DNA from 4 places in the Streptomyces sp. NPDC054841 genome. Region 1 is predicted to be linked to each of the others. Evidence: riboswitches for the same ligand, from Rfam matches in the RefSeq annotation. Region 1 holds a riboswitch; each other region holds the start of a gene.
What was found. Region 1 has a riboswitch for cyclic di-AMP ahead of ACWGI8_RS24565 (C40 family peptidase). Riboswitches for the same ligand answer to the same signal wherever they lie in the genome.

Region 1 (7,499 bases):
CTCGGTCAGGCCGCCTCCACCGCCGCCGTGTTGCTCGCGGCGGGCACGCCCGGCAAACGAATGGCCCTGCCCGGCGCCCGGGTCATCGTCCAGCAGCCCGCCCTGACCGAGCCGCTCCAGGGCCAGCCGACCGATCTGGACATCCAGGCACAGGAGTTGCTCCGGCTGCGCGAGCAGCTCGCCGCCATGCTCGTGCGGCACACCGGTCGGAGCGCCGAGCGCATCGCCGCCGACCTCGAACGCGACACCGTCCTCGACGCGGCAGCGGCCAGGGAGTACGGCCTCGTGGACCACATCATCAAGAACCGCAAGACGTCCGCGATTTCCACCGGCGCGAGGTGAGCCGGCCTTGCTGCCTCCGGAGCTGCCGCCCCTGCCCGCACTGACGCGCGCCGAAAGCGAGTTCATCGACTGCTATCTCGAAGTCGTCGACCAGCTGGGACGGATCAACCCGGCCCACGGCACGCACACCTATGGCGCGCTCCGTGCCGCGCAGGCACTGGCCGCACGGGCCGCGGCGCTCAGGGACTCACTGGCGCTGATGCACGCGCGCGGCGAGAGCGAGCTGCACTCGCCCACACTGACGCGCGCCCTGCGGGTGTTGGACGGGGAGCGGAGGGCCTCCCGAATCACCGTGCCGCCCGAGCCGACGAGTTGACGGCGGGCCACACGGAAGCCCGGAAGGCCGCTCGCGCCATGCCGGAGGCGTACGAGTGGGTGTCGCCCATCCGGACCACTCGCAGCTTCGGCATAAGTATCGGGCGAGTTGCGCACAGCGTTGAGCCATCTGATCGAATGCGGCGTTCCGTTGCTGGTACGGCGCTCGTCACGCGGCCACGCGAACTCGGCCAAACGGCCCTGTCCACTCCAATGGATCAGTGGTGAGGAGCTTCACAAATCGTCGTTTCAACTCGGAAATCCGGCAGAAAGTGCGTCAAGATCCCTGGGACGACAAGCCCCCGCCACCGCGGCGGGGCGGTCCGGGCGGACGCCGAGTCCTGCCGCCGCACCGGATGCCTGGTCGACATGAGGGCTTCGGCAGGAGTGGAGGACCCGAGCAGTACGGGCCGGCCGCATGGCCGGTCCTCGGGGTGAAGCCGCTAGCGCGGCCGGGCGTTCTTCGCCGGTCCGAACCCGACAGGTCATCCTTCACAGGCGGCTGACGAAGGGTTGCGCATGACTGCGCAGACACATGTCCCGTCCCTGTTGTCACGGACGGGTGCCGTCTCGGCTCTCACACTCGCCGCCGTCGGCGGCTCGCTGATCATGCCGGGCGGCGTCTCCGAGGCCCAGGCGGCCTCGGCACACGCGACGAAGGCCCTGAAGGTGGCCGCGTCGAAGAAGGGAGCGCCGTACAGGTACGGGGCCACCGGTCCGTACCGGTTCGACTGTTCAGGGCTCATTCTCTACTCGTACGAGAAGGCCGGTAAACGCCTGCCGCGCACGGCGCAGCAACAGTACAACCGCACCCGGCACATCTCCGCCCACAAGCGGCAACGCGGTGACCTGGTCTTCTTCCATGCCGGCGGGTATGTGTACCACGTCGGTATCTACGCGGGCGGCGGCAGGATCTGGCACTCGCCGAAGACCGGATCCGTCGTGAAACTGAGCAAGATCTGGTCCAAGAACGTGCGGTACGGGCGCGTGCGCTGACCCTGTGGGACCGCGTCACGCGATCGGCTGAATGCGCCGATCGGCTCAGCGGTGGCATGTTCCGCGGGGCGCGGGCTACTCGTCATGCATGCCTGATGACGAAAGCCTCCGCGCCTCGCGGGACGAGACCGAGACGGAGCAGGCCGACCGTAACTTCGTCGAGCTGCTCCAGGAGCTCCGGGTCATCCAGACCGGCGTTCAGATCCTGTTCGCCTTTCTGCTGACGCTGGCCTTCACGGCCCGCTTCCCTTCGCTCAACTCGTTCCAGCGCGGCACGTACGTGACGACGCTGATGCTGGCCGTTGTCGCGGCGGCGCTGTTCACCGCGCCCGCCGCATTGCACCGCGGTCTGTTCCGCAGAGGTGCCAAACGGGAGATCGTCGACATCTCCTCCCGGCTGGCCGGCATCGGCATGGCGGTGCTCGCCCTGGCGCTGACCTCGGCGGTACTGCTGGTCGTCGATGTCGTGCACGGCACGCCCGAGGGAGTGATCGCCGCGGCCGCGACGCTGCTCGTCTGCGCGGGGCTGTGGGGCCTGCTGCCCTGGCTCGTGGGCCTGCACATCACCTCGCAGGAGGACTCGCAGGAAGACCCGTCGTCAGCGCCCGGCGCAGGGCGGTGAGGGCCCGCGCCGGCGGCCTTCTCCACGGTCCGGGCGGTACGCGGCCGGACCGTGGCCACCGGCCGGGTCACCGCCGCGCCGACCGCCCGGCCGGCCGCCACCCGGTCAGCCGGGGTTCTGCACGGGGGCGGCGGCAGCCCAGGGCAGGACGATCCAGATGGTCTTGCCGCCCTCCGGGGTGGGGCTGACGGACAGCCGCCCGCCGCACTCCGCGGTGAGCCAGCGGATGATCACCATGCCCCGGCCGTTGTCCTGCTGGACGGCTGCGGGCAGCCGCTGCGGCCATCGGGGGTGACTGTCGGTGACGCCGATGCGCAGCTGCTCGTCGCGCTCCAGCCGGACGTCGACCGTGAAGGTCGGCGACTGTCCGAAGGTGTGCTGCACGGCGTTGGTGGCGAGTTCGGAGACGATGAGCCGTACGGTGTCGGCCGCTTCGGCCTCCCCCGGCAGTCCCCACTCGGTGAGGATGTCGGAGACGTATCTCCGCGCGGCGGGGACCGAGGCGGGATTGCTCGGCAGAGTGACGGATGCTTCCTGGTGATCTGCCATGGCGGGCTGTCCCTTTCCCACCGGGGCCGGATTGCGGCACGTAGCGGATGATGTGCCGGAACAGCCTCGGATTGTGCTTCGCGCCAGACTGCCACTCCTGCTGTCGCCGGTGGTGCCGTTCCACCAGGATATGCATATATCTGTCGCTCAAAGCGGTGAACTCTGCGACGCGAGACCGTATTTGGGCTCATACTCGGCGCTGCGATTCGCCGGGGTATTCGGCGGCCGAAGGAGGAGACGGGGATGCGGCACGGTCCCGTGGTGCGCCGGCGCAAGCTCGGGGAGGAGTTGCGCGGGCTGCGGCTCGGCGCGGGCCTCACCAGCCGGGAGGCGGCGCGGCTCGTGGGCTGGCACCAGTCGAAGGTGAGCCGGATCGAGACGGGCACGAGCGGGGCGAAGCCGGCGGACGTGGCCCGGCTGCTCGATGCGTACGGGGTCGTCGACCAGCGGCTGCGTGAACTGCTGGGGACGCTGGCCGGTTCGGCGGACGGCGGCGGTACGGGCTGGTGGCACGCCTATCGGGGGGTGATCCCGCCGCAGTACCGGGACTTCATCAGTCTGGAGTCCCAGGCGAGCACGGCCCGGACGTTGGAGACGTCGGTGGTGCCAGGGCTGCTGCAGACCCCCGACTACGCGCGGGCCGTGACCCGTTCCGCGCTCGAAGGGCTGCCGTCGGCCACCGTGGACTCACTGGTGGAGGTCCGGATCGCCCGTCAGCAAGTGCTCCGTGCGGAGCGGCCGCTGGAGTTCAGCGCGGTGCTGGACGAGGCGGTGCTGCGGCGGCAGGTGGGCGGTCCGCGGGTCATGCGCGGACAGTTGAGGAGGGTGCTGGACATGGCCCGGCTCCCCCATGTCCGGCTGCAGGTGCTGCCGTTCTCGACCGGTGGCTATGTGGGACTCACCGGACCTTTCGTTATCTTCTCTTTTCCGAACACTTCTGATCTGGACGTGGTTGTTCTTGACCACTTGACGAGTAGTCTCTATCTGGAGCGGAAAGAAGACCTTGATGCGTACGGCGCCGCGTTCCGCACCATGCAGGCGCATGCGCTCTCGCTCCACGACTCGTTGGATCTCATCACCGGGATCGGTGACGGCGCGTAGGGAAGGCACCCCCCAATGTCTGCTCACGACGCACTCTTACACACCCCGCTGCGCACTCCGTGGCAGCGCAGCAGCCGCAGTGTCGGAATGAACAACTGCGTCGAGACCGCACGCTGCGCCGACGGCGCTCTGGCCGTGCGGGACTCGAAGAACGTCCATCTGCCGGTGCTGCGGTTCTCCCCCGCCGCCTGGACCGGCTTCCTGCGCGGGCTGGGAGAGGACTCGGCCGGCTGACGGACCCACCGGCTCAGACGGCGGGCGCGCTCCCCAGGATGGTGGCGACCGCCGTCTCGACCTGCTGAGGCGTGAGATCGGCCCGCGCGGTGAGCCTGATCCGGGAGATGCCGTCCGGCACGGACGGCGGCCGGAAGCAGCCGACTGCCAGTCCCCGGGCCCTGCAGTCCGCCGCCCAGCGCACGGCCGACTCCGGCGACGGCGCCTGTACGGAGACCACGGCCGCGTCCGGACGCGCGGCCGTCAGTCCGGCGCCCGTCAGCCGGTCGTGCAGCGTCGTGGCGACGGCACGCGCACGGTCCGCGAGGGCGGGTTCGCGGCGCAGCAGCCGCAGGCTCGCCAGGGCCGCACCCGCCGCGGCCGGGGCGAGGCCGGTGTCGAAGATGAAGGTGCGGGCGGCGTTGACCAGATGGTCGATGACCCGCGCCGGGCCCAGGACCGCACCGCCCTGGCTGCCGAGGGACTTGGAGAGGGTGAGGGTGGCCACGACGCCCGTGGCGCCCGCGAGTCCCGCCGCGTCCAGGGCACCCCGGCCACCGTCGCCGAGGACTCCGAGGCCGTGCGCGTCATCGACGACCAGCGCCGCGCCGTGCGCCCGGCACACATCGGCGAACCCGGTCAGCGGGGCGGCGTCGCCGTCCACGGAGAAGACCGAGTCGGAGACGACCAGGGCGCGCCGTCCCGGGTGCGCGTCGAGCGTCTTGCGCACGGCCTCGGGGTCGGCGTGCGGCACCACAGCGGTCTCGGCCCGCGAGAGCCGGCACCCGTCGACGATCGAGGCGTGGTTGCCCGCGTCCGAGACGATCAGGGACCCGTGGTCGCTGAGCGCCGTCAGCGCAGCGAGATTGGCCGCGTACCCGGAGGAGAACACGAGCGCGGCCTCGAACCCGCAGAACTCGGCCAGCTCCCGCTCCAGTTCGGCGTGGAGTTCGGTGCTGCCGGTGACCAGCCGGGAGCCGGTGGCGCCCGCGCCCCAGCGCCGGGCCGCCTCGGCCGCGGCCGCGGTGATCTCAGGCCTGCGGGTGAGACCGAGGTAGTCGTTGCTCGCGAGATCGAGCAGGGTGGCGTCGGCGGATCGCGGGCGGAGCGTACGTACGAGCCCGGCGTCCGCGCGGCGCCGCGCCGCGCCGTCGGTCCAGTGGAAGGGATCCTGGGGCAAGGCCTGGGACATGAGGCTCCGGTCCTTTTGTAGGCAGCGCACAGACCCTATCCCTGGACAGGCGAGGTCAGAGTGTGGCCATACACACACCTCATTCGGCGTCTGTTGTGGAGTTCCTCCTTGGCCGGGGAGTGTCCGGTAGGCGAGGATCGGCGCCATGGACCTCCTGAACACGCTGGTGGACAAGGGCCTGCGGCGTGAGCTGCCGACCCGCGAAGAAGCGCTCGCCGTGCTGGCGACCTCCGACGACGATCTGCTCGAAGTGGTGGCCGCGGCCGGAAAGGTACGCCGTCAGTGGTTCGGACGGCGAGTGAAACTGAACTATCTCGTCAACCTGAAGTCCGGTCTGTGCCCGGAAGACTGTTCGTACTGCTCCCAGCGGCTCGGCTCCAAGGCGGAGATCCTCAAGTACACCTGGCTGAAGCCGGACGAGGCGTCGCAGGCGGCGGCCGCCGGGGTCGCGGGTGGCGCGAAGCGGGTCTGCCTGGTCGCGAGCGGCCGGGGCCCGACGGACCGGGACGTCGACCGGGTCTCGCAGACCATCGAGGCGATCAAGGAGCAGAACGAGGGCGTCGAGGTGTGCGCCTGCCTCGGGCTGCTCTCCGACGGCCAGGCGGAGCGGCTGCGCGCCGCGGGCGCCGACGCCTACAACCACAACCTCAACACGTCCGAGGGGACGTACGGGGACATCACGACCACGCACACGTACGCGGACCGCGTGGACACCGTCGAGAAGGCGCACGCCGCCGGTCTCTCGGCCTGCTCGGGCCTGATCGCGGGTATGGGCGAGAGCGACGAGGACCTGGTCGATGTGGTGTTCGCGCTGCGCGAGCTGGACCCGGACTCGGTGCCGGTGAACTTCCTGATCCCGTTCGAGGGCACGCCGCTCGCCAAGGAGTGGAACCTGACGCCGCAGCGGGCGCTGCGGATCCTCGCCATGGTGCGGTTCGTCTGTCCGGACGTGGAGGTACGGCTCGCGGGTGGCCGCGAGGTCCATCTGCGTACGCTCCAGCCGCTCGCGCTGCACCTCGCCAACTCGATTTTCCTGGGCGACTATCTGACCAGTGAGGGCCAGGCCGGCAAGGCGGACCTCGAAATGATCGCGGACGCGGGCTTCGAGGTGGAGGGCACGGACACCACGACGCTTCCGGAGCACCGGGCTGACGCGGTGGCGGGCGGTTGCGGCTCGCACGGTGGCGGTGGCTGCGCGCCCTGCGGTGACACACCGCAGGAGACCACCCAGGCCCCCGCGGAAGCGGCGGCGGCTCGCACGGATCTGGTGGCGGTGCGCCGCCGCGGCGCCGGGACGGACCTCGCGCCCAATGCGTAGCCCCGACGCGCGCGAACTCGTCGCCCTCGACCGGGCCCATGTCTGGCACCCGTACGGCCCGATGCCGGGCCGTACGGACCCGCTGGTCGTGGAGTCCGCGTCCGGAGTACGGCTCCGGCTCGCCGAACCGGCCCACGGCCGCGCCGAGTTGGTCGACGGGATGTCCTCCTGGTGGTCGGCGATCCACGGCTACAACCACCCGGTGCTGAACGAGGCCGCGCGCGGCCAGCTGGACCGCATGAGCCATGTCATGTTCGGCGGGCTCACCCATGAGCCCGCCGTCCGGCTCGCCACCCGGCTGGTGGACATCACCCCGGAGCCGCTCCGGCATGTCTTCCTCTGCGACTCGGGCTCGGTCTCCGTCGAGGTCGCCGTGAAGATGTGTCTCCAGTACTGGCGCTCGGTGGGACAGCCGGCGAAGCGGCGGCTGCTCACCTGGCGCGGTGGGTACCACGGGGACACCTGGCAGCCGATGGCCGTGTGCGACCCGGACGGCGGGATGCACGAGCTGTGGTCGGGCGTGCTGCCCCGGCAGGTCTTCGCGGACGCTCCGCCGTCCGGGTACGAGTCGTACCAGGAGACGTACGCGGATCACCTGCGGGAGCAGATCGGGCGGCACGCGCACGAGCTGGCCGCGGTGATCGTGGAGCCGGTCGTGCAGGGCGCCGGGGGGATGCGGTTCCACTCCCCCGGGTATCTGCGGGTGCTGCGGGAGGCCTGCGACGAGCACGGTGTACTGCTGATCTTCGACGAGATCGCGACCGGGTTCGGGCGCACCGGCACGCTGTTCGCCGCCGGGCACGCGGCTGTCTCGCCCGATGTCATGTGCCTCGGCAAGGCGTTGACCGGCG
Region 2 (7,499 bases), on a different contig from region 1:
GACTGCTCGCCGAGAAGCTGCTGGCCCACACCCCGCATCTGGACCGGGTGTTCTTCGGCAACAGCGGCACGGAAGCGGTGGAGACGGCGCTGAAGTTCGCCCGCTACGCGACCGGGAAACCGCGGATCGTCTACTGCAGGCACGCCTTCCACGGGCTGACCACCGGCTCGCTCTCGGTCAACGGCGAGGAGGGCTTCCGGGACGGCTTCGCCCCGCTGCTCCCCGACACCGCGATCGAGCTCGGCGATCTGGACGCGCTGGAGCGGGAGCTGAAGCGCGGCGACGTGGCGGGCTTCGTCGTGGAGCCCATCCAGGGCAAGGGTGTGCACGAGGCGCCGCCGGGATTCCTGTACGCGGCCCAGGAACTGCTGCACCGCCACAAGGCGCTGCTGATCGCCGACGAGGTGCAGACGGGGCTGGGCAGGACCGGCGACTTCTACGCGTACCAGCACGAGGACGGCGTCGAGCCCGACCTGGTGTGTGTCGCGAAGGCACTGTCGGGCGGCTATGTGCCGGTCGGCGCGACCCTCGGCAAGGACTGGATCTTCAAGAAGGTCTACTCGTCGATGGACCGGGTGCTGGTGCACTCGGCGAGCTTCGGCTCCAACGCCCAAGCCATGGCGGCCGGGCTCGCCGTCCTCTCCGTGATCGAGGACGAGCAGATCGTCGCGAACGCACGGGTGACCGGAGAGCTGCTGCGGACGCGGCTCGCGGCGCTCGTCGACCGCTACGAGCTGCTGCAGGACGTCCGGGGGCGCGGGCTGATGATCGGGATCGAGTTCGGCCGGCCGTCCTCCCTGAAGCTGCGCAGCCGCTGGACGGTGCTGCAGGCGGCCCGCAAGGGACTCTTCGCGCAGATGGTCGTCGTGCCACTCTTGCAGAGGCACCGGATCCTCACCCAGGTCTCCGGCGACCAGCTGGAAGTGATCAAGCTGATTCCGCCGCTGATCATCGGTGAGCAGGAGGTCGACCGGTTCGTCGAGGCCTTCAGCGCCGTGATGGACGACGCCCACGGCGGCAGCGGGCTGATGTGGGACTTCGGCAAGACCCTCGTCAAGCAGGCCGTGGCCAACCGCTGAGCGCTTTTGCCTCTGGGGCAAGAAACTTGCCCCAGAGGAAACATCCTGGCCCAATGGAGGCATGAGCCTTCCCGCCGGACATCCCGCCGGAGAACCTGCCGGACGACCTGCCGGACAGGCAGCGGACGAGCTGCCCGATGTCGCACCGCGGCTGCGCGAGCTGCGCCGCCGCCGTGGTCTCACCCTGGAGGCCGCCGCCCAGCGGGCGGGCCTTTCCCCCGCCCATCTGTCGCGGCTGGAGACGGGCAACCGGCAGCCGTCGCTGCCGACGCTGCTCGCGCTGGCCCGGATCTACGGTACGACCGTCGCCGAGCTGCTCGGCGAGATCCCGCCGGAGCGCGACGCGATCATCCGCGCGGGCCGGATGGGCCCCGCGGAGGCCGACGGCTGGACGTACCGGCAGGCCGGCGGCCGCGGGCGCGCCATGCAGGCGCTGCGGGTGCGCGTGCCGTACTCCGGGCCCCAGGAGGAACTGGTGCGGGTGCACCCGGGCGAGGAGTGGCTGTACGTACTCGAAGGGCGGCTGCGGCTCGGCCTCGGCGACACGGTCCATGAACTCGACCCCGGGGACAGCGCCCACTTCGACTCGCTCACACCGCACCGTATCGCCGCCGCCACGATCGGCGGGGCCGAGCTGCTCTTCGTCCACACGCTGCTGCAGAGCCCCGACCCGCACGCACACCCGCACGTCTGATCCGCACACCGCACGTCTGCCCCTGTGTGCCCCCGTGGCACGTACACCCGCACGCCTGAGGAGACCGCCATGCCCCGGAAGCCGTCATCGAGCCAGGAATCGAGCCAGGAATCCGCGTTCCCCGTCGGACTGATCGTCCGGCTCTTCGCCTATCTGGTGGCAGGCCACCTCTTCGCGGCCTTCCTCTATCTGCTGTTCACCGTGGGCGGCCAGTGACCCGCCGCCCGGCAAGGGCTCAGGCCGATCCGTCCAGCAGACGGTCGCGCAGCCGCTCACGCGTCTCGGGCGTGATCTCGAGGCCCTCGGAAAGATAGCTCTCGGTGCTGCCCCAGGTCTCCTCGATGGTCTCGAACGCCGCCGCCAGGTACTCGGAGCGGGCGTCGAAGAGCGGGCTGAGGAGCTCCATGACCTCCGGCGACATCCCGGCGGGCGCGTTGTCGCCGCGGCGCACCTTGTAGCGGCGGTGCGGGTCGTTCGACTTCAGGTAGTCGGCCTCGATGGCGTCCCGCTCGACACCGACCGCCAGCAGGGAGACCGCTATCGACAGACCCGCGCGGTCCTTGCCCGCCGCACAGTGCATCAGGGCCGGGACGCTGTCCTCCGCCAGCGCGTGCAGCACACGGCTGTGCTCGGCCGTGCGCTCCTTGATGATCACGCGGTACGACGCGACCATGCGGGCGGCCGCCTTGCCGTCGGCGAGGATCGACCTCAGCTGGTCGAGGTCGCCCTCGCGGACCATCTTCCAGAACTCGGCGCCGTCCGCCGGGTCGGTGAGCGGGATGTTGAGGTTGCGCACACCGGGCAGTTCGACGTCCGGGCCTTCCAGCTTCTGGTCCGCGGCATTGCGGAAGTCGAAGATCGTGTGGAGCCCGAGCGAGGCGAGGAAGGCGGCATCGGTGTCGGTGGCGTGCGCGAGATGGCCGCTGCGGAAGAGCCGCCCGTGCCGCACCAGGCGCCCGTCAACGGTCGGCAGTCCGCCCACGTCCCGGAAGTTGCGCACCCCGGCCAGCTCGGGTTCGGTCGACGGGATCTGAGGCAGCTGCTGCGTCACGGTGGCTCCTCCGTGTCTGCGGTCGGCGCTCGCCGACAATGGCGCGTTCCTGACCATACGACATCGATTCCTCAGGCAATCATTTCGGCTCCGCTGGAAGGGCCGCGCCGCAGGAGGGCAACCGGAGTACGCCGCGCGCGCTCGTACTGGACCAGCCGATTCCGCTTGGTGGCCTCATCGATGGTCTCGCCGAGGACCACGTGCCGGTGCATGCCCAACAGCTGCTGGACCTTCGTGCCGCTGTCCCTGGGCGCACCTGAAGGCAAGGTGCAGGCCGTTGCCCCGATGGTGGATCGCGCGCGATGATGTGCGAACGTGTGCGAATTTGAGAGGCCGGGGTGATCGAGTCGGTTGGCAGCGGTCGTATCTGGGTTCTGTCCGGCAGTACGAGCAGCTATGCGCTGCTCGTCACCGAACGGGACGAGCTTCTCCATCTCCACTGGGGGCCGCGCATCCGCACGGCCGACGCCGAGTACCTCGCCTCCCAACCCCTCTCGAGCTGCGGCTGTGCTTCAGCGACCCCGTGCACGGCCTCGCGCTGACCGTCCACTACCGGATGCGGGACGAGTGCCTGGACACCGGTGTCGTTCACCGGGGCTCCGTCCTGCTCCACCATGGGCTGCACACGGGTCTCCACGGTGATCTTGACGCGACGGTGATCCGGCTGCGGCGCCGCTGACCGCGCCCGGGTCCGGGTCCGGTCAGCACCTGGGCGGAAGCCCCGGGCGGCCGATTCGTGAACTCCGGGAGTTCACGGCGCACTTGGTGGGCGGCCCGGAAGTGTTTCGCTTGCCGAGCCGGCCGCGACACAAAAGGGACAATGCGGGGCAAGTGGAATGACTTGGGTGAAAGGGGTGGGTGGCGCACTCCTTGCCTGCGTGTGTAGTTGGCGCCAATCGAGCCTAATGGACGATCTGTCCGTATTAGTCCATTTCGGGTAACGCGCCCGAGTTAAGGGGGAGATGGGCTCGGGTTCGTGAGCGGGATCATATCTGTGACGTTCTGTGGTGATGCCGGACATGTGAACTCCCTTGTTACGTAGGAAATCGAAGATCCGTGATTTACAGAGGGTGACCGGGAAATCCAGGTCGAAATCAGGCGGAAGGGTTCCCGGTGGAATTGATGGCTTGTTCGCGCCGACCCGGCTCGCTTACGGTCACCGCAATCCGGTCGGAACGCCTAATCCTGCCGCCGTCCGGAATATCGCACCCACCCACGTGTGGCAGGAGCGGGGGACCCAGGTAGTACGCCGTTCCGGGATCCCGGACGGCTCGGGGTGAAGTCGCGCGCCATGCGCGGCCGGGCATCTCCAGCCCGAACCCGACAGCTCACCTCGCAGGCGGCGGAGAGGAATTCGCCATGCCCGGTAAGGGTAAGCATCGCCGTCCGAGGGCCAACCCGATCACGCGTGGATTCGTCGCCGCCGGAACGGGCGGGGCCGCCATCGCGCTCCCGCTCATCGGCGCCCTCGGTGCCCATGCCGCCGAGAAGTCCGCGCCCTCCGCCGCCCCCGAGCACATCGCAGCCGTCGCCAAGAAGGCCGTCGCCCCGCATGCGCCGAAGGCTCCCAAGGCGCCTGCGACGTACACCGTCGTGGCCGGTGACTACCTGTCGAAGATCGCTCAGGAGCAGAGCGTCAACGGCGGCTGGAAGAAGCTGTACGCCGACAATCGCGCCGCCGTCGGTGAGGACCCGTCGCTGATCCACCCGGGACTCAAGCTGACCCTCGGCGGCAAGCCGAAGGCCCAGGGCGAGGCGAAGGTCCGGAGCGAGGCGAAGCCCGAGCGGAAGGCCAAGGCTCCGGTCAAGAGCGAGAAGCCGTCCGGTTCCTCCGAGCGTGCCTCCCGCACCGCCGAGCGCCCCAAGGCCGCTCCGGCCGCCGCCGAGGCCCCCGCCACGAACGCCGCCGCGAACGCCGCCGCGCAGACCAGTTTCTCCGGCTTCTTCGCGCCGGTCCGCGGCGGCGTCAGCACCGCGTACAAGACCGCCGGTTCCATGTGGTCCAGCGGTTACCACACCGGTGTCGACTTCATCGCCGCCACCGGTACGTCCGTGAAGGCCGTCGGCCCGGGCACCGTCGTGTCGGCCGGCTGGAGCGGCGCGTACGGCAACGAGGTCGTCATCAAGCACAGCGACGGCACGTACTCGCAGTACGCCCACCTCTCCCAGCTCTCCATCGCGTCCGGCGAGAGTGTCACCGGCGGCCAGCAGATCGGCCTCTCCGGCTCCACCGGCAACTCCACCGGCCCGCACCTGCACTTCGAGATCCGCACGAGCCCGAGCTACGGCTCGGACATCGACCCGCTGGCCTACCTCCGCCGGCACGGCGTCTCGATCTGACGCGACGTCCGTACCTGACACGGCGTCTCACCGTCCGCCGGCCCCGCATCGTGGGGCCGGCGGACGCGCGCGTTCCTGCTCCTTCCGGGTATTCCCGCTTTGCGGAAAACTGACCGGGTGGCCTATATCACCCCGCGTCAACCCCTCCCTACGGTGGCGTAGGTCACTTCCCGCGAGGAAAGATGTCTCGACGTGGCAGACGATTCGCGATCAAGAACAAACGGCGCAATCGGGTCCTATGCGGCGATCGGTGACAGCTTCACCGAGGGCGTCGGAGACCCGGGACCTGAGGGACAGTTCGTCGGCTGGGCGGACCGACTCGCGGTCCTCCTGGACGACCGGGTACCGGAACACACCTTCCGCTACGCCAACCTCGCCGTACGAGGCAGGCTCCTCGACCAGATCGTTGAGGAACAGGTCCCGCGGGCGAAGGAACTCGCCCCCGACCTGGTGACGTTCTGCGCCGGGGGAAACGACATCATCCGGCCCGGCACCGACCCCGACGACGTCGCGGAACGCTTCGAACGGGCCGTCGCCGACCTCACCGCCTCCGTCGGCACCGTCATGGTGACCACCGGCTTCGACACCCGCGGCGTACCCGTGCTGCGCCATCTGCGCGGCAAGATCGCCACGTACACCGCGCATGTCCGCGCCATCGCCGACCGCTACGACTGCCCCGTACTCGACCTCTGGTCGCTCAAGTCCGTCCAGGACAGGCGCGCCTGGGACGACGACCGGCTGCATCTCTCGCCCGAGGGTCACACGCGCGTCGCGCTCCGTGCCGCCCAGGTGCTCGGCATCGACGTGCCGGCCGACCCGGACCAGCCGTGGCCGCCACTGCCGCCGCGTGGCACGCTCGAAGTCCGCCGTGACGACGTCCTCTGGGCGCGCGAGTACCTCGTACCGTGGATCGGCCGGCGGCTGCGGGGCGAATCATCCGGCGATCACGTGGAGCCCAAGCGCCCGGACCTGCTTCCGCTCTGAGCGTTCCCCGCCCCCGCGGTAGTGCCTGTGGCGGGGGAGCCCGTGGCGGGGATCCGCTCCAGCACCCCGCCCGGCACGGCATGCCCGCCGAGCGGTGTGGATGGCGGCTGTACGGGAAGAGCGGGTCGAGGGCGTGTGCCCGCCGCGGGCGACCGTCCTCACGTGGGTGCCGGGTCCTCGACCAGGCCCTCCTCCGCTGAACAACACGGTGTCCCCGCTCGCGCAGCCGAGCCGATCATCAGCATCAGGCTCGTCCACTAGGAACGACGTACGGCGTCGTCGAGGCGCTGCTGAAAGCGGGCCCGGTCGCGCGGGTAACCATCGAGGCCGGGCAGCGCAGCACGAATGCCGTCAGCAGCTTCACGCCAGTCTTGGCACGCATAGGCCACCTCGCCGCCTGGAGCTGTGCCCGCGCCGGGGTGAGCCAGTACAGCCAGCCCGGACGGTCACTCTCCTCGGGGACGCGCGCAGCATGCCTGAATGCCTCGTCCGACAGGCGTCGCGAGCGGTCTCGTTCGCCCACCGCTGCCGCCGCGATCGCCGCCTCATGCGCCGCTACTGCGGCTGCCCCGGAGGAAGTGCCCGGGACCCGGCGAGCAGCCTCGGCCGTCCGCAGCGCGCGCAGCGGGTCGCCGCTCTGCCGGCAGTAGAAGGCCCTCACGCGCTGGACCCACGACGACATGTCCATGTGGTCGCCGTCAACGGCCCACCCATGGGCCACGTCCAGCCAGCCGAGCGCGGAACCCACCTGGTTGTGCTGCCAGGCCACCCACGAGAGCCAGTGCGCGTGTTCGGCGGCCAGCAGCATCAGCCTGTCGGCAGCTGTGCCGGCGGTTCCCGGGATCAGTCTCGTGATGGCGTCCAGCTGGGAGCGTACGACTGCCCAGAGATCGGCCCCGCCGACCTCGTCTTCGGCGCGGCGCTGCGTCGTCAGGACCTCGCCGATCCAGTCGGCGGTGCGTAGATCGGCCCGCCCGGTTCGGTGGCCGTGGGCGATTCGCTCGCGCAGTTCCGGTGGCGGCTCCCACTTGCCGTAGGTGGTGCTCTGCCCCGCCTCGATCAGCTCTGGTGGCACCCGTAGACCTTCAGCGATCCGGGCCCGTACCGCGTCTGTCTTCACCTTCCTGCGGCCGGACTCGATAGCCGAGATGTGGGGCTGCGGCATGCCGACCAGGGATTCGAGTGCTTGCTGGGTGAGGCCGGCGGCGCGCCTGTACTCGCGGAGGACAGCGGCCCAGTCACCGCGCGCCCATGCGGCGCGCAACCTGACGTCTGTCCAAGGTGCCCGACCAGCCATGCGCGAAATATACGCCCGCTGCGCGCTGGGCCGTATGAGACCAGCGGCAGATCA
Region 3 (7,499 bases), on a different contig from region 1:
CCCTGATCACCCTGCTCGCGCTGTCCGGTCTGGTCATCCTCGCGCTGGTCCGCGAACAGACCGGCACCGAGGGCTTTCTGGTCGGCCTCGGCCTCGCCGTGCTGCCCGTCCCGCTGCTGATGGCGGCGTTCCGCTGGCTGGACCGGGTCGAGCCGGGCCCGTGGCGGAATCTCCTCTTCGCCTTCGCCTGGGGCGCCTGCGCGGCTGCCCTTGTCGCGATCATCGCGAACTCGTTCGCGACCCAGTGGATAGCCACCGCGACCGCCGATCCGTCGCACGCGGACACGATCGGCGCGACCGTCATCGCCCCGGTCGTGGAGGAGAGCGCCAAGGCGGCCGCCGTGCTGCTCCTCTTCCTCTTCCGCAGACGGGACTTCACCGGCATCGTCGACGGCGTCGTCGTCGCCGGCTTCACCGCGACCGGCTTCGCCTTCACCGAGAACATCCTGTATCTCGGCAACGCCTTCGGTGAGGACCAGGCGTTCGGCACGTCCGGCTTCGCGTCCGTCACCGCCGCGACCTTCTTCGTACGGATCGTGATGTCGCCGTTCGCGCATCCGCTGTTCACGGTGCTGACGGGCATCGGGTTCGGCCTCGCGGCGATCACGGCCCGGCGCCGGAGGTTCCGCAGGACCGTGTTGCCGCTGCTCGGTCTCACCCTCGCGATGGGCATGCACGCGCTGTGGAACGGCTCGGCGAGGTTCGGCCCGTTCGGGTTCTACGCCGTGTACGCGGCGTTCATGGTGCCGGCGTTCGGGCTGCTGACCTGGCTGGCGATCTGGACCCGGCAGCGCGAGCTGCGTACGGTCGCGGCCGAGCTGCCCGCGTACGCGGCGGCCGGCTGGCTCGCCCCTGCCGAGCCGCTCGCCCTGTCCTCCATGCGAGCGCGCACGGTGGCCCGCGACATGGCCGGCCGTACCCAGGGCCCGGCGGCCGCCCGCGCCGTCTCCGAGTACGAGGCCTTCGCGACCTCGCTGGCCTTCCTGCGCCACCGGGCCCAGCGCGGCGCGGGGGGCCCGGACTTCGTCGCCCGCGAGCAGGAGCTGCTCCATCATCTCTGGCAGCGCAGGAGCGTCGCGGGCCCGGCCCTCACGTACGCGGCCCGCGCGACGGGCCAGGTGTGGCAGCCACCGCCGTATCTGGACTACGACGGCTACAACCCGTACCGGAGGTAGCGGAGAACGCGGATCGCCGCGGCGTCGCGGACCGCACCGCGGCACGAAAAACCGGCAGCCCAGGCGTCGGGGGGGTGCGCCAGAGCTGCCGGTGACTCGAGTACGAACCCGGCGGACCAGGACCATGGCCCAGTCCGGGCCCAGGCCCGGACAGGTCCTCCTAGGCCCAGTCCGGGCGGACAGGACCTAGTGTCGTGGCCGGAACGGTTCACCGGCTCGCGACGCCCTGCACGGCACCTCGCTGCGTTGTCGCATCACCCAAGTACGCCCAGTACGAGGGCGATACTCCGCCTTGCGATGCACCGCACCGGACGCCGCGAGCTTCCCGGCAAACCTTTCCGGCCACGGCACTAGACGGAGAGCCCCTTGTCGCGCAGCCACGCCATCGGGTCGATGCCGTCGCCGCCCGGGGTGTGCACCTCCAGGTGCAGATGCGGTCCGGTGACATTGCCGGTCGCGCCGACGCGCCCGATGGTCTCGCCCGTCCCGACGGTCTGCCCCACGCCGACGGTCATCGACGACAGGTGGCAGTACCAGACCTCGGTGCCGTCCTCGAGCTCCAGCACGATGCGGTAGCCGTACGACCCGGACCAGCCCGCCGACTTGACGGTGCCTCCGTGCACGGCCTTCGCCGGCGTGCCCGTGGGCGCCGCGAAGTCGAGGCCGGTGTGGTAGCCGGAGGACCACATCGAACCGGCCTGGCCGAAGGTCGAGGTGATCGTGTACGAGGACGTCGGCAGGGAGTAGCTCGCGGCGAGCTTGGCGAGCCGCTCGGCCTCCGCCTTGCGCGCGGCCTCCTCCTCGGCCAGCCGCTTCGCCTCGGCGGCCTTGGCGGCCGCGGCCTCGGCGGCGGTCTCGGCCGCGGTCTGCTGCGCCTTCGCCTCCGCCGCGGCCTTCTCGGCGGCGGCCTTCTCCGCGGCTGCCTTCGCCTCGGCCTCGACCTCGGCCTGCTGCTGCTCCGCCTGCTGGAGGATCCGGGCACGCAGGGCCTCGCCCGCGTCACCGGCGCCCTGTCCGTCGTCCGCGGCCGTGTCGGCGACGGAGAAGGCGGTGAGCGGTGCGTTGTTCCGGCTCTCCGAGTCGGAGTCGTCCGAGGAGAGGAGGGAGCCCACGCCGGGAAGCGAATCCGCGTCCGGGAGGTGGTCCGTGATGGCGTCGGGGAGGGATATGGAGACCGGCGGCTTGTTCTGCGCGGTGGCCATGCCGCCCGCGCCGACCGCGGCGATGACGCCGACTCCGAGAACGGTGGAGCTCCGGGCGAGTCCGTTGCGCTGCTTGACGACGCGATGCCTGCCACGGACCGGACGGACCGATTCCTCGGTCGGGTTCCATTCCTCCGCCCCGGTGGCCGGGGCCCACTCGTTGGTGGGGACCCACTCGCTGGTGGGAGGTTCCTGGAGGGCAGGCTCGTTGGACGCCACGGAGGCGTTCTCCTTTCCTTCCTTATCGCCTACCGGGTTAGCTGACGGGTTCGGAGCAGGAAGGTCTCCTACGAGCACTGCGAAGTGCCCGATTCACCCCAATAGGTGGTTCCCCGGTTCCCTTGCGGGATTCGGCGCGTGCGCACGGTGCCGTCTCTTGCGACGACTGTGACGACCGCGCTGCGTTATCGAACGTTAATAGACACGGGGGGCGGATTCCAAGCTCTTCCCAGTGATCGTTAGCGACATTGGCCTGGACTTTTCAGGCACAACAGCACCGAATCGGGCGAGTTGACTGCCCCTCAATCCGGTCAGCCCTTCTGACGGTGAGTCAAATGTTATGCGGAGGGCTGTGTTTCGATTACGGTCCGTGGCGCTGCGTTCCCAGCGTTCCGTTCACGGAACCACCGGCATCGTCCTGCGCCGCTCCGGCTGCCGTTCCCCGGGCCTGGTGACCGCCAACAGCGCCATGTCGTCCGTCGACGCGCCGCCCGTATGCCGCTGTACGTCGGCGACGACCGCGTCCAGCAGCTCCTCCGGTCCGGAAAAGATCCGGCCGCCCAGCCGCTCGCCCGGATCGTAGAAGACGCCGTGCGCGTCACGCGCCTCGGTCAGCCCGTCCGTGTAGAGCAGGAGCGTGGCACCGGCCGCGTACCGGGTCTCGTACGCCCGGTCCGGCGAGGCCCCCAGATCCCCCATGCCCAGCGGCAGCGAGATCTCGGGCGGCTCCAGCATGCCCAGCGTGCCGTCCGCGGTCAGCAGGAGCGGCGGGGGGTGGCCCCGGTTGAGGATCCGGACCGCTCCGTCCTCGTGGGGGATCTCGGCGAGCACGGCGGTGGTGAAGCCCTCGAACGCGTCGAGCCCGGAACGCATGCCCTCCCGGGCGAGCGCCCGCTCCAGCCGCTGTGCCACCCCCTCCAGCGAGGACTCCTGCTCGGCGGCCTCCCGGAACGCCCCGAGGATCACGGCCACCGCTTCGACGGCGTCCAGCCCCTTCCCCCGTACGTCCCCGACGACCAGCCGCACCCCGTACGGAGTGTCCTGCGCGGCGAACAGGTCCCCGCCGATGAACGCGTCCTCCTGCGCCGCCTCGTACCGCGCGGCGATCTGCAGCCCGCCGATCCGGTCGGCCGGCGTGGGCAGCACGGCCCGCTGCGCGGCCTCCGCGATGACGCGCGCGGAAGCGAGGCGCTCGCCGCTGCGGCGTACGACCTGGTTGATGAAGAGAGCCAGCACGGAGACCGTGAACACGGTCAGCAGCTCCGTCACGGCCGGGATGTCGGAGACGGTGCCGTTGTACGCATGCAGCCCGGCCACCGCCGCGACGGCGGCGACTCCCGTCAGCAGGGTGAACAGCGCCGAGAAGAAGGGGGCGGCGACCAGCGGTGCCGCGGCGAAGAGCGGCGACGCGGTGTACGACTCCGGGGTGCCCAGGTCGAAGAAGATCCCGCCCACGATCAGCAGGAAGGGCAGCACCCGGACCATCCTGCGGCCACCGTCCCGCCGCTGTCCGTTGTCGCCTTCTCGCTGCCCCACCAGTGGTCTCCTGCCAGGTCCGCCCACGGCTGCGGACGGTACCGCGCCCCATTCAGGCTGGCCGGAGCCGCGCCGCTCAGCGACTCACCATCGGCCAACCGGACCAGTCAGGACCAGCCAGGACCGGCAAGAACCGGCAAGAACCAGCCGGTGCCCATCAGGGCCGGCCGGAACCAGTCCGGGCTGATCGGCCACCAGGGGGCCCTCCTGGTGACCGGCTCCCGTCCGACCGTCGGACGGGAGGCGCCTCAGTCGTCGCTGAGGTTGCGCTCCGCGTACACCTTCATCGCGTCACGGACGAACACAGCCGTCCCCTCCCCGTGCCGGTCGTAGTTCGCCGTGAAGCGCGGGTCGGCGACGTACATCTCGCCGAGCCCGATGACGTACGACCTGGTCGGGGCGGTCGTCACCGACAGCCATTCGCACTGCCGCTGCGCGATCGCCTGTGCTTCGTCGCTGTCGGGCGCCAGTCCGTCCTTCAGAGCCTGCCCGAAGTCACGGGCGATCGCGACCTGACGGTCCTGGAACGCCTTCTTCTCCTTGGCGCTCAGCGAACGCCACCAGCGGTCGCCCTTCTCGTACGCCTCGCGGCCCCAGCGTTCGGTGACCTCCTGCTCGTACTGCGTGTGGTCGAAGCCGTCGAAGACTTCTTCCGCCATGAGTTCCTCTCCTTTCTCCGTCCGGTCGAGAGTGGTCCGTACCGAGGCGATCTGCCGCCCGATGCGCTCCCGCTCCTGCTCCAGCAGCCTCAGATGCGTCCGCAGGGCGGCGGCCGTGTCCCGCTGGCCTTCCAGGACCTGCGCGATCGCCGGCAGCCCGAGGCCCAGCTCGCGCAGCAGCAGAATCCGCTGCAACCGGACGAGGGTGTCCTGGTCGTAATAGCGGTAACCGTTGCTGCCGATCCGGCTCGGTGCGAGCAGCCCCAGCTCTCCGTAATGCCTGAGCGTGCGGCTCGTCGTACCGGCTTTCCTGGCAATCTCCTGGATCGACCACTCCATGACCTTCACGCTAGAACTTGACGTTACGTAAAGGTCAAGCGAGAGCGAGCCGGGTCTCACAGAGGGGCAGGGGAGCCGGCGCGAGCGGGCGTGTGAGGGCGAGGGTGGGCGCGAGTGCAGGCGAGTGGACGCAAAGGTCCGCCCGGGTACGCGAAAACACCGAAGGCCCGGGACCATGTGGTCCCGGGCCTTCGGCCTTCAGTAGCGGGGACAGGATTTGAACCTGCGACCTCTGGGTTATGAGCCCAGCGAGCTACCGAGCTGCTCCACCCCGCGTCGGTGAACACCACCTTACGCCATGCGGAGCAAGATCCAATCCATTTTCCCCGCCGGGCTCGTCAGAAGCCCGTCCGAGCCGAGGTCGCGGCTCAGCGACGGCGCAGCCGAAGCGCGGTGAGCGCACCGCCCGCGGCGAGCAGCACGGCGGCGGCACCGGCCGCGTACCAGGTGGTGCTGGACGAGCCGGTACGGGCGAGGGCGCCGGTCGTCGTGGCGGTACCACCGGACGTGCCGGACGTGCCGGAGGTGGCGGACGTGGTGGTGACCGCGGCGGACGAGGAGGCCGACGAGGTCGACGAGGGGCCGGCCGACGCGGAGGGGGTGGCCGTTGCCGACGGCTCGGTGGACGGCGACGGAGTCGCGGACGGCTTGGTGCCGCCCTTCGCCACCTTCAGCGGGAGCTCGGCGTCGGCGCCCGCGAGCGGGTAGGTGTTGCCGACGACCAGGTGCGTGCTCGCACGCAGGCCCACGGTCGTGTCCTTGCTGACGCCGTTCAGGTCCTTCACGGTCAGGCGCAGCTTGTAGGTGTGCGTGGCGCCGTTACCGAAGCCGCCGTCGAGGACCGGCAGACCCCAGGTGTTCTCGCTCGTCTGCTTCGGCCGCACCCACTGGCCGTACTCGTAGACCTTGACCTCCACCTTCGGGAGCACGGTGTCCTGGCCGACGAGCTCGAACGAGGTGCCGAGCCCGTAGTCGTATACGCCCGCGCCCTTGGAGTGCAGGGAGAGGTCGATCTCGGTCGTCTTGTTCAGCTGGAGCACGTCGTCCTTGCCGACGCCGAACTTCGCCTCCAGCGAGCCGCCCTTGCCCTCGGGGTCCACGTCGAACGTCACGTTCCCGGCGCTCGCGTCCTGCACCTTGTCGGGGCCGGCGTCGAACATCACCTTGAGGTCACCGTTGATCGACGGGTAGTCCTTGCTGAGGGCGACCGTCACCTTCCAGCTCAGTTCGCCCTTGGCGGGGATCTTGAACGCGGTGGCGGGTCCCTTGCCGGCCGGGTAGAAGGCGCCCACCATCGACTGGTCCTGGGACCCGGAGCCGGAGTCGGTGTCCGGCGCGGAGAGCTCCTCGACGTCGAACTTCACCTGCTTCGCGTTGATCGGTGCCGGCCCCTCCGCCGAGGCGAAGACGGAACCCCAGTAGTCCTGCGGCTTGTCCGACGCGTTCTTCACGGTGAACGTGAACGACTTGCCCGCGCCCCCGCGGGTCAGCGCACCCGCGGGCTGCGGCAGACCGGAGGAGAACGTCAGCGGCGCGGCGCTGGAATCCACCGGAGCGGCGTAGGCGGTGAACGGCACGAGCGTGGCGCCGATGGCGGCCGCGGCGGTGACGGTGGTGGCGGCGACGAGGCGGCGGGACAGGCGTGCGGACATGGTGGACTCCCCCCAAGGAATCTGTAGGGCCGCGCTGCCGGTGGATGGCCGGACGGCGGACGGCGAAAGGCACTGCGGAAGGCACTGCGGAAGGCACTGCAGAAGGCACTGCGACGAGACGAGAGAATCGCCGCGGCACGTCCGGTTCTGAACGGGATTCACGCCCCGTTCGCTTCCCCTGTCCGGCGGGCGGCGATGTGCTTATCTTCGCCGCTCAAGATTGCCTGGACCATCGCGGAACTGTCACCGGCGTGCAACAGACACCGCCAGGGCGGCAGTCCACCTGTCCCACCCTGGCCGAGCCCCTGCTGACCGGCGGCTATTCAGCGACCTCGGTCCGCTCCCACCACTCGTACACGGTGAGCCGCCCCTCCGGGCTGTCCTCGTGCCGTGTCGTGGCCTTGAAGTGCTCGTAACCGCCGCGGTGCGGAATCTTCAGCTCCTGGCCAGGCGGGGTGATCGGCACGATCTTTCCCTGCAGATCGTCCGGGCCGCCCTCCAGGAGTGCCTTGGTAGCCATACCTCCAGTTTTCCCACCCGTCGCACGACCCCGCACCCCCGGAGCCCCATTCAGCTCATCCGGAGACCTGGTCCAGTCATCCGGAGACCTGGTCCAGGAAGCCGAAGAGGTTGTTCCGGGTGCGCTCGATCTGCTCGTCCACCGTGAGGGACTCCTGGAAGCGGCCTCCGGGCACCGGGACCTTGATCCCCCGTACG
Region 4 (7,499 bases), on a different contig from region 1:
GGTGCGGCGGGCTCCGGACAGGGTAATGCTAATTAGGTAAGGCTTACCTATCCCGCGTCGGGGTCAGTCCCTGTGCAGTTCCACCTGGATCGTCATGTCTGAATCGCAGATCGCTCTGCTGGGAGCCATTGCCGGGTTCACCATCTTCCTCGGCCTGCCCGTCGGCCGCCTGCGCAGGCCCGTCCCGCGCCTGAGCGCCGCCCTCAACGCCGTCGCCGTCGGCATCCTGCTGTTCCTGTTCTGGGACGTCCTCAGCGAGGGATGGGAGCCGACCGACGCCGCACTGAGTGATCGGCACTGGGGAGCAGCGGCCATCGGTGGCTCGGTGCTCATCGCCGGTCTCGCTGTCGGTCTGTGCGGCCTCGTGTACTACGACCTATGGATTTCTCGGCGCAAGGCATCCGCCGTGGCTTCGTCCGACGGACCTGGAGCGGCAGCCACCACCGAACTGACGGCCAAGGCCCACTCGCGAGCTGCCGGCCTCGCCTTCATGATCGCCATCGGTATCGGCCTGCACAATTTCGCGGAAGGCCTGGCCATCGGCAACTCCGCGGCGCAGGGCAAGATCTCGCTGGCAATCCTGCTGGTCATCGGTTTCGGCCTGCACAACGCAACCGAAGGCTTCGGAATCGTCGCCCCGCTGGCCGCCGAGGGGGAGCGGCCCTCTTGGGGGACCCTCGCGCTGCTCGGCCTGATCGGCGGCGGTCCCACCTTCGTGGGCACCCTGGTCGGCCGGCAGGTGGTCAACGAAACCCTCAGCGTTGCCTTCATGGGCCTGGCCGCCGGGTCCATCCTCTACGTGATCATCGAGCTGCTCGCCGTCGTTCGCCGGGCCGCCATGAAGGAACTCACCGCCTGGATGATTCTGCTGGGCCTGCTGCTGGGCTTCGCCACCGACGCCGTGGTCACCGTCGCCGGAGTGTGAACCCCGGGGCTCAGCCCTCCGGCTGCTCGATCAACTGGGCCAGATAGAGCGCTTCACCGAGCTTCTCGATCAGCTCGAGCTGGGTGTCGAGGTAGTCGATGTGGTGTTCCTCGTCGGCAAGAATCGACTCGAAGAGGTTCGCCGAGGTTATGTCGCCCTTGGCCCGCATGACGTCGATGCCGCGCCTCAGCCGGTCGATCGCCTCGACCTCGACCTCTCGGTCCGCCTGGAACATCTCCGTGACCGTCTGGCCCACCCGGACGTGGAAAAGTCGCTGGTAGTTCGGCAGGCCGTCCAGCACGAGGATCCGGTCGGTCAGGACCTCCGCGTGGTTCATCTCCTCGAACGACTCCCGCCGGGTGTGGGCGGCAAGCCTGGTCCAGCCGAAGTTCTCCTGCATCTTGTGGTGCAGGAAGTACTGATTGATCGCGGTCAGCTCGGCGGTCAGCTGCTCGTTGAGGAACTCCAGGACCTCGGGGTCACCCTGCATCGCTCGCGCCTCCCTGCTCCTGGCCGGGCGGGCACGACGACGCGCCGCACCGGCGGCTGCTGTCTACGGACATCGTTTCACCGGACCGGTCCCACTGCCAGGGAAGACGGGCTCACCTCGGGTGCCGGGGTGATCATGCGGGCCGAGTCACCTCAGGTGAGCGCTGTGTGAGTGGGGGTGGTCATCACCCGCGGGTCACCCGCGCGTCACACGCGGGCGGGCGGGTGCGGTTGCAGCCATGCAGCCATGCGTGCGTATCCGGGCCCGTCGTAGCAGCCTGGATTGCTGATACGCATACGAGGTGCACGCATCCCCCTTTACCGGGGGTACCGGGCCTACCTACCATGAACTCTCTTGTAAAAAAGGCAAGTTGACACGAGTTCACTTGTGCAGACCTTGTGCTCGAACGCAAGATCCCTCTAACGTGCTCGGCGTTCGGATAAGTCGAACACCGCGTGCCCGGACCGCCGAATCCTGCCCCCGGCGCACGCGGCAGCACATCACCACACCGCCTGGCAGGAGCGGGGGACCCACTTGCGCCGTACGGGACATCGCGTACCCGGGCGGCTTGGGGTGAAGCCGTGAGAACCACGGCCGGGCGACTCTCCAGCCCGAACCCGACAGCTCACCTCGTAGGCGTTCGGAGTACGGAGCCACCTTGATATCTGCAGTCGGACGAGATCGCGCCCCACGCCCCCGGATCACCACCCGGCAGCTCGTCAGCCGCGCCTCCGCCGTCGGGTCGACCCACGCGCTGCCGGTCATCGGAACCGGCACCGCCCATGCTGCGGTGCGACCTCAGCCGTAGACCCAGTCATCCGTACGAGTGCAGCGGCCGGTGGCCGGCAGTACCTCCCCCCGGCGGCGTGCTCGGCGAGAACGTACTCGCCGCCCACTCGGCGAGCCCGGATATCTGCGGCTGTCGTCGCGGCCGGAAAGGACGCTGTCGGTGGCTGCGCGCCGCCCCCCGATCGCTGTCGGTGACTGCGCGCCGCCCGCCTGATCGCTGTCGACGATCCGACCGCTGTCTTCCGACCGGGACGACGCATGACCACATGGCCGCATGCCACAAGCCATTCAGCACCCCTGCCCGATGAGCCGGCAGAGCCTGCCGCCCGTCCGGCACGCAAGAGGAGACGTGATGAAACCGTTCGCATTGAACTACGCCCGCCCGGCCTCGGCCCCGCCCGCCGTGATTCCCTACGCCTATGACCCCACGCGTCAGCTGAACGTCCTGCCCGATGGGCGCCCGGCCATCAGCGACCGCGACCTGCTGCTGGCGTACGGCACCACCACGTCCACCGCCGGTTCCCAAACGCACTTCGACGACTGACGGCCCCCATGACCGTGCTCGTACTGACCTGCGTCGAGGACGTGACCGCGGACATGGTGGTGTCCGCCCTGGACGATGCGGGCATCCCGGTCGTACGTCTGGACCCCGCCGACCTCCCGGGCCAGGCCGCCCTGTCCGCCGAGTACGTGCGGGGCGACTTCGACGGACATCTGTCGGCCGGGGGTCGTGTGGTGGGGATGAGCGGACTGCGCTCGATATGGGTACGCCGGCCCGGCCGTCCGGCAGCGCGCGCCGCCCATCAGTCCGCATGGCTCACCGCCGAGGCCGAACAGGCCCTGTACGGAACGCTGAACTGCACGGGCGTGCGCTGGATGAACCATCCGGTCGCCGCCGCGCAAGCCCGCTGGAAACCCTGGCAGCTGCGCGTCGCCCACCGCAGCGGCTTCGCGGTACCCCCCACGCTGATCACCAGCTTTCCGCAGGTTGCACGCGAGTTCGCCGCCCAGTACCCGGACCTCGTCGTGAAGCCGGTTTCGGGAACGCATCCCAGCGACCCGCCGCTGGCACTACCCACCACCCCCGTCGAGCCGGACGCCGACTTCACCGGAGTGACCGCCGGCCCCACGCTCCTGCAGCAGCGTGTGCCCAAGCGCGCGGACATCCGGCTGACCTGTGTGGGGGACGAACTGTTCGCCGCACGGAGGGCGTCCGACCCCGACGAGGTGGACTGGCGTTTCGTCGACGACGGCGGTGTCTGGGTCCCGGCCGAGGTGCCCACCCGCATCGCGGAGGCCATCTGCGCCTACATGTCGCTCGCCCAGCTCGCCTACGGCGCCTTCGACTTCGCTGAGGACGATGACGGCACCTGGTGGTTCCTGGAGTGCAATCAGGGCGGGCAGTTCGGCTTCGTACAACTGGAGACCGGTCAGCCCATCGCCGAGGCTGTCGCATCCTGGCTGGCTTCGAGCACCGCGGTGTGAGCTGGTCGTCGAAGAGGTCCTCAGCCGCACGCAGGCGTGGCCCGGGCCGCTCGGGGACGGCGAAGCCGCAGGCGGCCGGCAGCATCGAAGCCGACGGGGCTGTCCGGGGGTTCGCCGCGGACAGCCCCTGCCGGGTGCGAGAGGCGATCACTCAGTGGCAGTTGGTGGTGCCGCTGTCGCTGTAGGTCTTGCCCGCCTCGGGCACGAACTGCCAGTCGTAGCTGTTGGCGTGCAGGGTGAACTTGAGCACACCAAAGGTGTCACTGTTGCGGGCCTGGCTGTTGGGCTGGATGGTGCCGAAGCTGTAGTGCCCGACACCGCCCATGCCGGCGACGAAGTGCCGGATGCCGCGGGTGTTGTCGAGCTGACCGCTCGGGTTCATGGGAGCGAACCGCTCGTACTGGTGGTTGTGGCCCGTGGCGATCACCTCGGCGTTGTAGTCGTACAGCGCCTGGACGAGAGGTCCGGTCGAGGTGTCCGGGGCATGGTTGGCGCCCGAGGTGAACCGCGGCTTGTGCCAGTAGGCGATGGTGCACTGCTTGCTGCTGGCGGCCAGGTCGGAACGCAGCCACTGCTCCTGCGCCGAGCCGACGGACATGCTCACCTCGGAGTTCAGCGAGACCACGTGCCAGTTGCCCAGGTCGTAGGAGTAGTACCCCCGCCCGGACGGGCCGGCGTTGGCGCCGAAGTAGTTGTAGTACCCCGTGGCTCCCGACGTGTGGTAGTCGTGGTTGCCCGGCGAGGGGCGGGTGCGGGCCTTGTGCCGCCCCCAGGCCGGCTCGTAGTAGCTGGTGAACTGCGAAGCCGTGCCGTCCGGGTAGACGTTGTCGCCGGTGGTGTACACCGTGCCGGAGATGCCGTCGAGCAGATTGGCGGTCGCGGAGTCGCCCGAGCCGGAGGAGGCGATGTCGCCCGCGCCGACCAGCACCGGGTCGCCCGAGGGCGGGGTGGGCGTGGGGGTGGGCGAGGGGCCGCTGCCGGTGGTGATCACCAGCTGCGGGGCGTCGGCGCCACTCTCCCGCGAGTCGTAGTAGGCGCCGTCGGAGCTGGGGGAGGTCGCGCCGATGCCGAAGGTGCCGTTGCCGGACACCAGCGAGGTCACGTCGATCTCGTACCAGGTGTCCTTGGCCACCGAGCCGAGGCTGCCCAGCGTCGCGCCGTCGATGGCGGGTTTGTTGTTCCAGGTCGTGCCGGTCTCCGACCACGTGGTGCTGGTCATCGACTTGAAGGTGCCGCCGTTGCTGCTGCCGCTGTTGCCACTGATGGTGCGGATCCGCAGCTTGGCGCCGGTCACCGGCTGGGTGAGGCCGCTGACGGTGAACTTCAGGAACGACTGGCGCACGGGCGAGTTGTCGACCACGAACTGGGTCGAGGTGCCGTAGTTGGTGGACGGGGTGCTGTCCTGTACGTAGGTGTCGGCGACCGGGGTGAACGTGTTCGTGGCCGCGGTGGCCGCAGGGGCGGACGTGAGCAAGGCTGCGATGGCGGCGGTCGTCAGTGCGACTGCTCCTCCCGCCATCCCGGCTGTCCGGAAGCGGATGCCCATCAGGTGTTCCCTTCTGAGGTGAGGGCTGTGCAGGGCAATGAGGGAACCTAGGGACCCTCCGGAGCCATCACCACCGCGATTGCATGAACGCCGGGCGTGCTGTGAGTGAGGTCTCGTCGCGCCCGCTCACCTGTTCTGACGACCCGTGAGTACGCCACCGGCTGTTCATCGACCGCATGTCTGCCCGCCGACTGCCGTGCGTGGTTCACACGCCGCCGGCACCGGACGATGGGCCGGCGTCATCACCATGGAGTGCCGCTGCGCACGAAGGCTCCGTGGGCGTCCGTCGTCGTGGCGGCGGCCCCCCCCACCCGCTCGTCCCGCTCGTCCCGCTCAAGCCGCAGGAGGTGCGCAATCGCGTGTACCTGTCGACAATCGGCCGGTCCAGGGCGGCCGGCAAGGCAGGCGAGCCCGGCAGGCGCCGACTGCCCGCGATCAGCGCCAACGTCTTCGCGCTCGGCACCGTAAGCCTGGTCACCGACATCTCCGCGGAGATGGTCACCGCGGTCCTGCCCCTCTACCTGGTGCTCGGCCTGCAACTGAGCCCGGCGGCCTACGGAGTGATCGACGGGGTCTACACCGGCGCCACGGCGCTGCTGCGGATCGTCGGCGGGTACGTCGCCGACCGGGTGCGCAGCCGCAAGGCGGTGGCGGGCGTCGGTTACGCGCTCTCGGCCGTGGCCAAGCTGGGCCTGCTCGCGGCAGGCCGGTCGGTCGCCGCCGTCGGGTTGGTGATCGCCGTCGACCGGACCGGAAAAGGACTGCGCACGGCGCCCCGGGACGCGCTGATCACGCTGTCGACACCACCGGAAGCCCTCGGCCGGGCCTTCGGCGTGCACCGGGCGATGGACAGCTTCGGCGCCTTCCTCGGCCCGCTGGTGGCACTGGCGGTCCTCGCCACCGCGGGCCAGTCCTTCGACGCGGTCTTCGTCACCAGCTTCTGCGTCGCCGTCCTCGGCGTCGTGCTGCTCGTGCTGTTCGTACGCGACCGGCGCGACCCGCGGCCCGAGGCCGGGACCGTCTCACCGCGCGGCGCCGTGTCGATGCTGCGGGCCGCGCCGGTCCGCCGCCTCGTACTCGCCGCTTGCCTGCTCGGTCTCGCCACCGTCGGCGACGGCTTCGTCTACCTGCTCCTGCAGCGACGCGAAGAGCTGAGCGCAGGCTGGTTCCCGCTGCTCGCGGTCGGCACCAACCTCGGCTATCTGCTCCTCGCCGCCCCCATCGGCGCCCTGGCCGACCGGGTCGGCAGGCTGCCCGTCATGCTGGGCGGCTACACCGCGCTGATCGCCGTCTACCTGTTGCTGTTCGGTCCACTCGGCGGGTGGCCGCTGATCGTCCTGACGCTCGGCCTCTACGGCATCTTCTACGCCGCCACCGACGGCGTACTCATGGCGCTGGCAGGCCCGCTGCTGCCCGAACGGCTGCGCACCACCGGCATCGCCGTCGTCCAGACCGGCCAAGCACTGGCCTACCTCGTCTCCTCGGTCCTGTTCGGGATGGCGTGGCAGGCGTGGGGTCCGGTGACCGCCAGCAGGGTGGCAGCCGCAGGCGTCGTTCTGGCGATCGTCGCCACCGCCGTGCTGCTCACTCGCCGACACGGCGCCGTCATCCAGGAGGAATCCAGTTGAGCGCCCTGACCCGGCGGACCCGGATCGTGGTCGCCATCGCCATCGCCACCGCCGCGGTGCTCGCCGCCGTCGCCATCGGCTACATCCGGCTGGCCGCCGACCGGTCGGCCACGGCCGGTGCCGGCGCCGACCGGGTCACCACCAGCGCGGACCGCGCGACGCTGGCTCCCGGCCGACGCCTGCTGGTGGTCGGCGACCGCCGTCTCGTCACCGTCTCCCGGGACGACCCGAGCGGCCCGAGGACGGTCGCCCCGCTGGAGTGCGTCCGCGTCTATGCCGCGGCAGGCACCGGCGTCTGTGTCCGTCCCGACTCCCCGTGGTCCTACCGCCTCGTCGTCCTCGACCAGGAGCTCCGTGAGAAGCGCGCGTTCCCGGTCCCCGGTCTGCCCAACCGGGCCCGGGTGTCGGCCAGTGGCCGCATGGTGGCATGGACGACCTTCGTCGGGGGCGACTCCTACAACAGCGGCGGCTTCTCCACCCGTGCCGGCATCCTCGACACCCGCACCGGCGTGCTCGTCAGCACACTGGAGACGTTCGCGGTGACCAGAGAGGGGCGGCCCCACCAGGCCGCCGACGTCAACTTCTGGGGCGTCACCTTCGCCGCCGACGACAACCGGTTCTACGCGACCATGTCCA

Region 2: it holds a riboswitch for cyclic di-AMP, as region 1 does, so the genes downstream of both, ACWGI8_RS25565 (M23 family metallopeptidase) here and ACWGI8_RS24565 (C40 family peptidase) in region 1, are expected to answer to the same signal.
Region 3: it holds a riboswitch for cyclic di-AMP, as region 1 does, so the genes downstream of both, ACWGI8_RS22305 (M23 family metallopeptidase) here and ACWGI8_RS24565 (C40 family peptidase) in region 1, are expected to answer to the same signal.
Region 4: it holds a riboswitch for cyclic di-AMP, as region 1 does, so the genes downstream of both, tgmA (putative ATP-grasp-modified RiPP) here and ACWGI8_RS24565 (C40 family peptidase) in region 1, are expected to answer to the same signal.

Annotation. Positions count from the first base shown of each region.
Region 1 covers NZ_JBSGZO010000200.1:704-8,202, forward strand. Annotated here, with positions in the region: gene ACWGI8_RS24555 (ATP-dependent Clp protease proteolytic subunit) at 1-342, shown strand, start outside; gene ACWGI8_RS24560 (hypothetical protein) at 350-658, shown strand; cyclic di-AMP (ydaO/yuaA leader) riboswitch at 1,022-1,173, shown strand; gene ACWGI8_RS24565 (C40 family peptidase) at 1,177-1,653, shown strand; gene ACWGI8_RS24570 (DUF6328 family protein) at 1,742-2,275, shown strand; gene ACWGI8_RS24575 (ATP-binding protein) at 2,381-2,824, opposite strand; gene ACWGI8_RS24580 (helix-turn-helix domain-containing protein) at 3,068-3,925, shown strand; gene ACWGI8_RS24585 (DUF397 domain-containing protein) at 3,941-4,159, shown strand; gene ACWGI8_RS24590 (8-amino-7-oxononanoate synthase) at 4,173-5,330, opposite strand; gene bioB (biotin synthase BioB) at 5,476-6,648, shown strand; gene ACWGI8_RS24600 (adenosylmethionine--8-amino-7-oxononanoate transaminase) at 6,641-7,499, shown strand, end outside.
Region 2 covers NZ_JBSGZO010000214.1:654-8,152, reverse strand. Annotated here, with positions in the region: gene ACWGI8_RS25595 (aspartate aminotransferase family protein) at 1-1,079, shown strand, start outside; gene ACWGI8_RS25590 (helix-turn-helix domain-containing protein) at 1,141-1,773, shown strand; gene ACWGI8_RS25585 (DUF6126 family protein) at 1,843-1,989, shown strand; gene ACWGI8_RS25580 (tyrosine-protein phosphatase) at 2,009-2,824, opposite strand; gene ACWGI8_RS25575 (hypothetical protein) at 2,896-3,258, opposite strand; gene ACWGI8_RS25570 (hypothetical protein) at 3,348-3,503, shown strand; cyclic di-AMP (ydaO/yuaA leader) riboswitch at 4,025-4,179, shown strand; gene ACWGI8_RS25565 (M23 family metallopeptidase) at 4,184-5,164, shown strand; gene ACWGI8_RS25560 (SGNH/GDSL hydrolase family protein) at 5,357-6,148, shown strand; gene ACWGI8_RS25555 (helix-turn-helix domain-containing protein) at 6,393-7,412, opposite strand.
Region 3 covers NZ_JBSGZO010000168.1:1,526-9,024, reverse strand. Annotated here, with positions in the region: gene ACWGI8_RS22310 (PrsW family intramembrane metalloprotease) at 1-1,175, shown strand, start outside; gene ACWGI8_RS22305 (M23 family metallopeptidase) at 1,526-2,596, opposite strand; cyclic di-AMP (ydaO/yuaA leader) riboswitch at 2,608-2,743, opposite strand; gene ACWGI8_RS22300 (PP2C family protein-serine/threonine phosphatase) at 2,993-4,081, opposite strand; gene ACWGI8_RS22295 (MerR family transcriptional regulator) at 4,381-5,130, opposite strand; tRNA gene ACWGI8_RS22290 (tRNA-Met) at 5,333-5,406, opposite strand; gene ACWGI8_RS22285 (hypothetical protein) at 5,499-6,782, opposite strand; gene ACWGI8_RS22280 (DUF5988 family protein) at 7,102-7,302, opposite strand; gene ACWGI8_RS22275 (FBP domain-containing protein) at 7,379-7,499, opposite strand, start outside.
Region 4 covers NZ_JBSGZO010000216.1:6,209-13,707, forward strand. Annotated here, with positions in the region: gene ACWGI8_RS25710 (ZIP family metal transporter) at 95-925, shown strand; gene bfr (bacterioferritin) at 936-1,415, opposite strand; cyclic di-AMP (ydaO/yuaA leader) riboswitch at 1,915-2,070, shown strand; gene tgmA (putative ATP-grasp-modified RiPP) at 2,557-2,748, shown strand; gene tgmB (ATP-grasp ribosomal peptide maturase) at 2,757-3,689, shown strand; gene ACWGI8_RS25730 (CBM96 family carbohydrate-binding protein) at 3,841-5,235, opposite strand; gene ACWGI8_RS25735 (MFS transporter) at 5,595-6,863, shown strand; gene ACWGI8_RS25740 (TolB family protein) at 6,860-7,499, shown strand, end outside.